2 regions of the Vreelandella sp. 21 genome follow, and region 1 is predicted to be linked to the other one. Evidence: predicted binding sites of a transcription regulator. Region 1 holds the regulator's gene; the other holds the start of a gene.
The links. The regulator FNR, encoded in region 1, switches genes on or off when oxygen is low (the NO sensors DNR and NnrR bind a similar motif). The targets are predictions, from matches to a motif close to TTGATNTANATCAA.
Positions count from the first base shown of each region.

Region 2: a site for FNR is predicted at 2,113-2,126, ahead of ACN06F_RS09470 (cation-translocating P-type ATPase). Genes of this name have one in related genera too.

Region 1 is NZ_CP194673.1:3,124,830-3,129,666, forward strand. Features, by position in the region: gene ACN06F_RS14405 (sulfite exporter TauE/SafE family protein) at 1-118, shown strand, start outside; gene hemN (oxygen-independent coproporphyrinogen III oxidase) at 247-1,674, shown strand; gene fnr (fumarate/nitrate reduction transcriptional regulator Fnr) at 1,733-2,485, shown strand; gene ttcA (tRNA 2-thiocytidine(32) synthetase TtcA) at 2,472-3,437, opposite strand; gene ACN06F_RS14425 (DNA polymerase III subunit epsilon) at 3,504-4,154, opposite strand; gene ACN06F_RS14430 (putative nucleotidyltransferase substrate binding domain-containing protein) at 4,160-4,837, opposite strand, start outside.
Region 2 is NZ_CP194673.1:2,001,832-2,006,668, reverse strand. Features, by position in the region: gene ACN06F_RS09490 (inositol monophosphatase family protein) at 1-482, shown strand, start outside; tRNA gene ACN06F_RS09485 (tRNA-Pro) at 609-685, shown strand; gene ACN06F_RS09480 (VIT1/CCC1 transporter family protein) at 829-1,581, opposite strand; gene ACN06F_RS09475 (hypothetical protein) at 1,660-2,019, opposite strand; gene ACN06F_RS09470 (cation-translocating P-type ATPase) at 2,355-4,837, shown strand, end outside.

The sequences.
Region 1 (4,837 bases):
AGCACAGCAGTTAAGCCATTTAATTCGCCACCCTGCCACTCGCAGCGTCGCCGCACTGTCGATTATAAGTTTCGCCCTTTGGCAGCTATGGACGCTTATTCCTCTAACAGCGCATTAGTCAGACCCTCCTATAGTTTGATATAGCTCAACGCATTCCAAGTGACACCGACGTAGCATGCCGAGAGAACACTGAGCGACGGCGCTCAGTCACTCCTTTTGTTTACTTCTCACTTCGGAGCGCTCGCCATGCCCGTTCATGCCACTGCTGCCTTCTCACCTACCAACACTGATGTGTCTGGGGCTAATGCCTGGAATGAAACGCTGCTGCGTCGCTATGACAAAAGTGGCCCACGTTACACGTCCTACCCGACAGCTCTAGCGTTTCATGAGCAGTTTAGTGCCGATGACTTTACTCAGGCGCTAGCGCGCAGTAACGAGAGCCACCGCCCGCTATCACTGTATGTACATGTACCCTTTTGTCGAAAAATTTGCTTCTACTGCGCTTGCAATAAAATCGCAACGAAGAATACCGCCCTTGCAGAACCTTACCTTTCTCGGCTAGATCGAGAAATGGTGCTCACTGCCCGCCATTTAGACACTTCACGCCCGGTGCAACAGTTACACTGGGGTGGTGGTACGCCCACATTTCTAACCTTGGCACAGATGGGGGACCTAATTGACCGCCTAGATGCCCGTTTTGGTTTATCTAGCTCAGCCGATCGCGATTACGCTATTGAAATAGATCCTCGTGAAGCAGACGTATTTACGTTGCGCCATCTACAGTCTCTCGGCTTTAATCGACTAAGCCTTGGTGTACAGGATTTAAATCCGCAGGTACAAAAAGCCATCAACCGAGTACAACCCCGGGTACTCACCGAAACGTTGATGGAAGAAGCACACCGTCTTGGTTTTCGCTCACTCAATCTTGATTTGATTTATGGACTGCCATTTCAAACCGAAAAAAGCTTTGCCGAGACGCTAAGTCAAGTCATCGAACTAAACCCGGCACGGCTGTCCGTATTTAATTATGCGCACATGCCCACCCGCTTTGCGCCACAGCGACGCATTAACGAAACGGATCTTCCCAGCGCTGATGAAAAGCTGGCTATTTTGCATACCACCATAGAAATGCTGACTAACGCAGGCTATGTGCATATTGGCATGGATCACTTTGCACGACCTGACGATAGTCTAGCGATTGCTCAGCGCAACGGCACACTGCAACGAAACTTTCAGGGCTACTCTAGCCATGCACAGTGCGATTTAGTTGGCTTAGGCGTATCCGCTATATCACGGGTTGACGACGTTTACGCACAAAACCCGACCCAGCTTAACCAATATGAAGCAGCCTTAGATCAAGGTAAGCTGGCAACCGTTAAAGGATTAAGGTTAAATAAGGACGACCTAATACGAAGAGACGTGATTGAACGGCTAATGTGCGACATGCATATTGATCTAGCGGCAGTTGGAAAGCGTTGGCACATCGATGCTAGTGACTATTTTTCCACCGCAATTGAGCAATTGAAGACAGCTGAGCAAGACGGCTTAATCACTCGCCATCAGCAAGTTATTAGCGCCACCCCCACTGGGCGGCTGCTGATTCGTCATTTAGCGATGGCCTTTGATGCTCGCCTAACTGACCAATCTACTCAGCGCTACTCTAAGATTGTATAAGCTTCTTGAGACGTCTTGCCTCTGGGCCTATGATGGCTAACGAGAAAGGGAGAATGATATGCCACACCCCGCCAGCCAACGACGCTCACTGCTGCAAGAGGCGCGCTGCCAGACCTGTAGCCTAAGCTCGCTGTGTCTACCGCTCGCCTTAGAGCTTGAGGACATGAGCCAGTTTGATGCCATCATTCGCCGCCGCGCACCGCTCAAAAAAGGCGAGCCCCTGTTTCGCCAGGGTGATCACTTCACCAGTGTGTATGCCGTCCGCTCAGGCAGCCTGAAACAGGTGACCAGCGAAGGGAACGGCAATGATCAGCTGACAAATTTCTACCTTCCCAGCGAACTAGTAGGATTGGACGGAATTGATGAAGAGCACTACCCCGGTAGCGTCATTGCACTGGAAACCACTACGGTGTGTGAAATCCCATTTGACCGTTTGGACCTGCTTTCCGAAGAACTGCCCGAACTACGTGGCCAGCTTTATCGGAGCATGAGCAAAGAATTGCGAGATGACCGGCGCATGATGCGCTTGCTATCCCGCAAGACGGCCGATCAACGACTAGCAAGCTTTTTAGTCACCCTTTCAGACCGTTTTCGCCGCCGTGGATACTCGCCTTATAGCTTCAGACTCTCCATGTCCCGCGCCGACATCGGCAATTACTTAGGCTTGGCGGTAGAAACGGTCAGCCGTATTCTTAGCCGCTTTCAACAGCAAGAGGTGGTGGCTGTTTCAGGGCGCGAGGTTAATATTTTAAATATGCGGCGCCTCATCACGCTAGCTGAAGAGGAAGAACAGTCGGCTAGTCCACGCTAAGCGCCTGAATACGCCCTTCCATCAACGCCGCTTGTTTGGCTTCAAGGCCAGCAAAGTCAAATAAACGGCGGTCTGCTAGCTGGGAAGGCGCTACATTGGTCACTGCTTTAAACATGCTTTCTAGACGTCCTGGGTGTTTTTTATCCCACTCAGCCAACATATCTTTGACGACTTGACGCTGGAGATTGGGCTGAGAGCCACATAAGTTGCAGGGAATAATCGGGAATTCCATTAGTCGAGAAAACTCTGCAATATCAGCCTCTTTGCAGTAGGCAAGAGGGCGAATGACAATATTCTTGCCATCGTCAGATAAAAGCTTGGGAGGCATTGCTTTCAAAGTGCCACCAAAGAACATGTTAAGAAATAACGTTTCTAAAATATCTTCACGATGATGCCCTAGGGCAATTTTCGTTGCCCCAATTTCCTCGGCAAACCCATAGAGAGAGCCACGTCTTAGTCGTGAGCAGAGCGCGCAGGTCGTTTTTCCTTCTGGGGTTTTCTCTTTCACCACCGAGTAGGTGTCACGCTCTAGAATGTGGTATTCAACCCCCACTTTATCTAGGTACTGGGGCAGCACATGCTCCGGGAAGCCTGGCTGTTTTTGATCCATATTGACGGCGACCAGAGAGAAGTTAACCGGCGCGTTGCGCTGCAGGTTAAGCAGTATCTCCAGCATCGTATAGCTATCTTTGCCGCCAGACAGGCACACCATCACCTTGTCACCTTCACCAATCATTTGATAATCAATGATGGCGTTGCCAACCTCTCGCCGTAAGCGCTTTTGTAGCTTATTAAATTCACGCTTTTGTTTAGCGGCGTGATGCTCGGATGGTGTCTGTGCGCTATTAACAGCAGGACTGTCAACAGAAACAGTATCAGGCGCTGCGGGGTCAAAATAGTCAGGTTGTAGCATGGTGTAGGCACTGCCGATGGTAGAAGAAGCAGCGGGCATTCTAACAAGACTCACCACGTCCACCCAAGATAAACCCGTGGATTCATCCCATGAGGGTAGTAACGACTACCCCTGCTGGGCGATCTCGCGCTGCAAACGCAGATATAAAAGCGCGCTTGCGGTTGCATCCCCAAGCACTCCCATCCATTGAAGAGCGGGGATTTGCCAACGAGCGAGCGCTTCGGTTAGGCGGCCACTTGTCCCACACTGTGGATGTAAGCGACGCAGTTGGCGATAGTGTAGCTTTCCAACATCGACCTGGGCATTGGGCAAACCAAATCCCAACCCTGCTTTAAACAAAAGATTTAGGTGTTCCACCGAGCGCCCTAACTCCCAGCCAATTAGCGGCCGATTACCGATGAATTCAGCCAGCGCCCCAAGATGCTCAGCGTTCGGCGCCAGCACCGTATCCGTCGCATACAGCTGATGATGTCGCCGCAGCGCAGGGGCGTTGTTGTTCTGCTCTTCTGCCAGGGTAGCCACCCAGGCTCGGCTGGTCTGTACTCTCCCTGGGCTTAAGACAACAGCAGCGACGCTGACCACCGGCGCTTGGCCTGGGCTAACCTGGCAGGCAAGCGCCACCATTTCTTCCCCCATGTAGGGCTGAAACAGCCATGCGTAGGGGGAATCTGCCCAACGTCGACGGTCGCTTTCGCGCTGCATTAATGTACGCAGCGAGCCACTGAGCAGTGACATATGCCGGTCTAACAAGCGCATTCCGCTCACGAATACTCCAAATGATAACGATGGGAGAGCCGCTGCTTAAAATCTTTTACGATATGCAGCGCCTCACGCAACAGGTCACGCTCAAGGGACGAGAGTTCTTGCACCACAACACGGTTACCACGCTGCTGAGTCGACGCTTCTGCTGTCTGCAACTGCTGCTTTAAACGTAGTTCGGTAAACAGCGCCAGCGCCTCGCCCAGGTCGTCAGCAAAACGGCGATCAAGACGACCATCTTCTGCTAAAGCGTCCAGGCGATCTAAGGTGGAAGTGGCATTAATGCGTCGCTCGAGGGCCATTGTGCGCACCCCATGAACAATAGGAAAAATACCGCCTTTTTTAATATCGATCCCATGCTGAGGCTTTTTTAAGGAGCCAAATAGCGTTAGCGGTGTTGAGAAACGCAGCGCAGCACGCGCAAAGTAAGACAGCAATAGCTCATCCCGTGAGCAGCGTTCAAACAGCTCTGCACGCACGCTGTCTAGCAATTGCGGATTACCAGCCACACCATGGGCATCCAGCAAAATCGCCAGCTTCATTAGGCTGTCGCCATCTCTTGCACTCACCCATTTAGCAATGTTGTTTTTCCATTGCGACACAGTGCCAACCCATTCAGGATTAGACACCATGATATTACCTGGGCATGGTGGGTAGCCGAGCTGAATCAGCGTTTGGGT
Region 2 (4,837 bases), 1.1 Mb from region 1:
GCTGGATAGAGAACGGCATCGCTAAAGTAGGCGTTGTTCATGCACCTTTCTTGGGTGATACCTTCAGTGCCGCGCAAGGATTAGGTGCGTACTGCAATCAGCAACCAATCAAACCGAGTGACGCTGATACGCTTGAAAGCACTCTGGTGGCTACCGGTTTTCCCTACGATAAACAGGCTCGCAAACAGCTTCTACCACGTTTGGAAGCCGTGTTGGTGAACTGTCAGGATGTTCGTCGCAATGGCGCAGCTGCGATTGACCTCTGTGATGTCGCCTGCGGCCGATTAGACGCATATTACGAAAGCGTTTCACCATGGGACTTTGTCGCGGGTTGGGTCATTGCTCGTGAAGCAGGCGCGAAAGTAGGCCACTTAACTGAGGTACCTGACGGCGTGCCAGTTGACCTCTACCCAGAGCAACTGCTCGTCACAACGCCCAAGGTATATGATGCCATGGCATCGCTACTTAAGAGCATCGAGTAAGTGCAAGCGGCAACCAATTGAAAAGAAAGCGCAAAAAGAGCTTTTCATTTGGTTAAGAAAGCGCTAGTATACGCACCGTCTTGAGGCAAACGATGTTGGTTAACATTCGTTGTCAATCCAAGATATCGGAGTGTGGCGCAGCTTGGTAGCGCGTTGCAATGGGGTTGCAAAGGTCGCAGGTTCGAATCCTGTCACTCCGACCAAACAGATAAAACGGTCACTTAGCTATTACAGCGGTGGCCGTTTTTTGGTTTTAAGCTTCATTCTGGATTAGCAATCATTAGCATAAGTTGTGAAGCTTACTGACATACTATGATTATTAATAGCCAAGCAGGTCTTTATAGGCCTAGCCTGCTAATAGACGCTGCGCGAGATAGCCTGTCGCAAAGGCGAGCCCGGCCGCAGCGCTACCCATGAAAAGAGTACGCAGGCCTGAGCGCCAAGCCGGTAGGCCGTAGACGGCGCTCTTGAGCATGCCAATAGCAAGGAATACGCCGCAAGCCAGCCCTAGACTGGCTAGAAACTGCGTCGTGGTTGCTATGCTAGGTATCGTATACGGAAGTAACGGTAGAGCGCCTACGATCAAAAAAGCACTAAAGGTAACTAACGCTGCTCGAAGAGGGTTAAGTCCAACAGATGAAAGCCCATGTTCTTCTTGTAACATAGTAGTCACCCATCTATCCGGTTCACGACATAGCGTTTCCACTACTTGTTCAAGTAGTTCTCCTTCGAAACCTTTAGCGTGAAAAAGTTGGCGAATCTCTTCGCGTTCGCCCTCAGGCACCAGGTCAATATGTTGCCGTTCGATACGCTCAGTACTGGCGATCTGAGCAAGCTGTGCCTGCCCGGCTTCGTAATTGCTTACTGCCATGCTGAAGCCGTCAGCGAGTAAGTTGGCGAAACCCAGTACAAGCGCCACCTGTGGTGAAAAACCTGCTCCAAATGCCCCTGATACAACCGCAAAAGTCGTCACGCAACCATCGATACCGCCGAGCACAGCATCTGGAAGCGTTGATGCTTTTACTGGAGTCGCTAGCCGTTTACGCACTGCATCAGGGTGATGGTCGCTAAGTAGACTTTCACGGCTTGGGGTTGGCATATCAAGGCCTCGTACTTCCCTGGGGTAAGAGGGCCGTTGAATAATTGCTCACAGCCCTCAGGTTAGTCTAGCCACAGCTTACAGCTCACTCCATATCCGCTCGCGTAAGTCCTCGCTGAGTTCCGATACCTTGCGCATGCGGTTAAAAGTGGCCTCTGTCATGTCTCCTGCGATGCTGTGGTAGCAAGCTGCCATTGATGCTGGGGTTTGAGGTCCTTCAAAACCGAGCATGCAGCAGGTTAGCTTGCTGTAGATGGGGGCCACGGTTGAAATGAAATCAAGCTCATACCGAAGTGCTTCGTTAATAGTTTCTAGCCAGACGCGTTGCAGCTTTGCGGCCGAATGTGTGGCTTCCACCCAAGGCTGATGCCAAAGAACCAGTATCGTATCCTTGTTGGTTGTATTCGCTGTCAGATTGGGAAACATTAACGTTGTCATTGTATTGGTTCCTTGTGTGCAGTTAGGAGTCGAACCCTGTTAGGAATAGCATAGTCGCGCCCAGAATAAAGGTTGTCATTAGTAGCTGCTCCTTTGACGCTGATCATATTTTTACTATCTACGAGAAGGTTTAGCTCTTTAGTTTGATTCTTACGACCTATTCCAAAAATTAACGGATCAAAATAGCTAATTAAATGCTGAGCGACGCTACTTAGCCTGGGTGGCGTGGCGTTTTTTGCGTTGCATCATTTCCTTGTTACTTTATGGATAACAGTAGTACTGCAGCGCAGCAACCTGCTGTAAGCTGACAATATATTTAACAAGGGAGCTTATGGATGGAAAACCCTCAAACACCTGCCAAGTCATCGCGAGAGTGGCATAGTGCCTCGATAGATCAAGTGCTTGAGTGGCAGGGTGTTACTGCCGACGGCCTATCTACCACTGAGGCTCAAGCGCGCATAGAGCGCTATGGTCCGAATCGTCTTCAGCAGGCTCAGGGACGTCCTTGGTATCGGCGTTTATTGGATCAGCTCAATAATATTTTAATTCTTATACTGCTGGTTGCTGCTATTGCCAGTTTCCTGCTTGGGCACGTCATTGATGCGGCGGCCATTGTGGGGGTGGTAGCCGTGATTGCGCTGATTGGTTTTATCCAGGAAGGAAAAGCTGAGCAAGCGCTTGATAGCATCCGCAATATGCTTTCTCCCCAGGCCAATGTCATACGTGACGGGAAGCGCACCACAATTCCTGCCGAAGCGTTAGTGCCAGGGGACATCGTGCTGGTGGAGAGTGGTGACCGGATACCTGCGGACGTGCGACTGATTGAAGCGCGGCGTTTTCGCACCGACGAGGCGGCTCTAACTGGGGAGTCGGTTCCTGTTGAGAAGCAGTCGCACCCAGTGGGCGCAGATGTGGATCTTGCGGAGCGCAGCAGTATGGCGTTTGCCAGTACAATTGTGGTGCAAGGCAATGCCCGTGGTTTGGTCGTTGAGACGGGGCGTTACACTGAAATCGGCAAAATTTCTGAACTTCTGCGTGGTGTAGAAAAAATTAAAACACCGCTGCTTCAGCAGCTTGATCGTGCGGGTAGGGTGCTGGCAATTTTTATCTTGGGTGCCGCCGCTATTACCGCGCTGTTAGGCACGCTTCTTCATGACCAGCCCGCTGCGGATATGTTTATGGCTGCTGTCGGTCTAGCGGTGGCCGCGATTCCCGAAGGTCTACCTGCCATTGTTACCATTGGGCTCGCGCTTGGTGTGCAAAGCATGGCGAAGCGCAACGCCATTATTCGTCGGCTTCCTGCTGTAGAAACGTTGGGCTCCATCTCGACTATTTTTTCCGATAAAACGGGCACATTGACGCGCAATGAAATGACGGCTCAAGCGGTATGGCTGGGTGACGAGCAGTTTTTCATCGAGGGTATCGGTTTCTCGCCCAAGGGGGCTTTTTATCGACTGCGTGCCTGCGGTGAACAAGAAACAGAATGTGTCGATATGGACAGTGCCCAACCGTTAAGCGATTTTTTACGTGCTGGCGTATTGTGTAACGACACTGAGCTGCATCAGCAAGCGGGACAGTATCAGATTTATGGTGACCCGACAGAGGGCGCGTTAGTAGTTGCCGGTGAAAAAGCAGGTATAAAAACGTCAGAGGTGCGCCAGCAGTTTCCACGGGTAGATGCAATCCCTTTCGAGTCAGACTTTAAGTATATGGCCACTCTGCATGCAGGAGCTGATGGCCAGCGTGTCATCGTAAAGGGGGCGCCTGATCGTTTGATAGAAATGTGCGACAGCGTTGCTACCAAGCAAGGCACTGTCGATATTGATCGTAATGAGTGGGAAAACCGTATTCACGAGCTTTCCTCGCGAGGTTTACGCGTACTAGCTATTGCGGATAAACCTGCCGCTGCAATCGATGAGCTTGATCATCACCATATTGAAGGTGGGTTGCGCTTACTGGGAATTATTGGCTTGCTGGACCCACCAAGAGAAGAGGCCATTGAAGCGGTTAAACGTTGCCAACAAGCGGGTATTCGTCCCGTTATGATTACCGGTGATCATGCTTCGACAGCGCTGGCTATTGCTAAACAACTGGGTTTTGCGCAAACCCATAAAGCGCTGACCGGGCGAGAAATTGAAGCGATGTCCGATACAGCGTTAGAAGATATCATTTTAGAGATTGATGTCTTTGCTCGGGCATCACCCGAGCACAAATTGCGTTTAGTTAAGGCGATGCAGGCGCGGGGCGGTGTTTGCTCCATGACTGGGGATGGTGTTAATGATGGGCCTGCCTTAAAACGTGCTGATGTCGGCGTTGCTATGGGAGTACAGGGGACTGAGGCGGCGAAAGATGCTTCTGAAATGGTACTGGCAGATGATAACTTCGCAACCATTGTCAGTGCTATTGAAGAAGGCCGCAAAGTCTACGATAACATCCGTAAAACGATCACCTTTATTCTGCCCACCAACGGTGCTCAAGGCTTGGCGATCATGCTAGCCGTGCTATCCGGCTCGGTGCTACCGGTAACGCCGTTACAGGCATTATGGGTAAATATGGTGGTAGCGATTACGCTAGGTCTGGCATTAGCGTTTGAGACTGGGGAAAAAGACTTAATGGCGCGCCAGCCAAGAGATCCTAAAGCACCGCTGCTTGATCTGTTTTTATTATGGCGAGTGATTTTTGTGTCTGTGCTACTGCTTGTTGGCGTCTTCGGCATGTTCTCTTGGATACTCAACCAAGGTGGCAGCGAAGCGCTAGCGCGGGCAGGGGCAGTCAATATGCTGGTCACTGGTAGTGCCGCTTATTTGATCAATAGCCG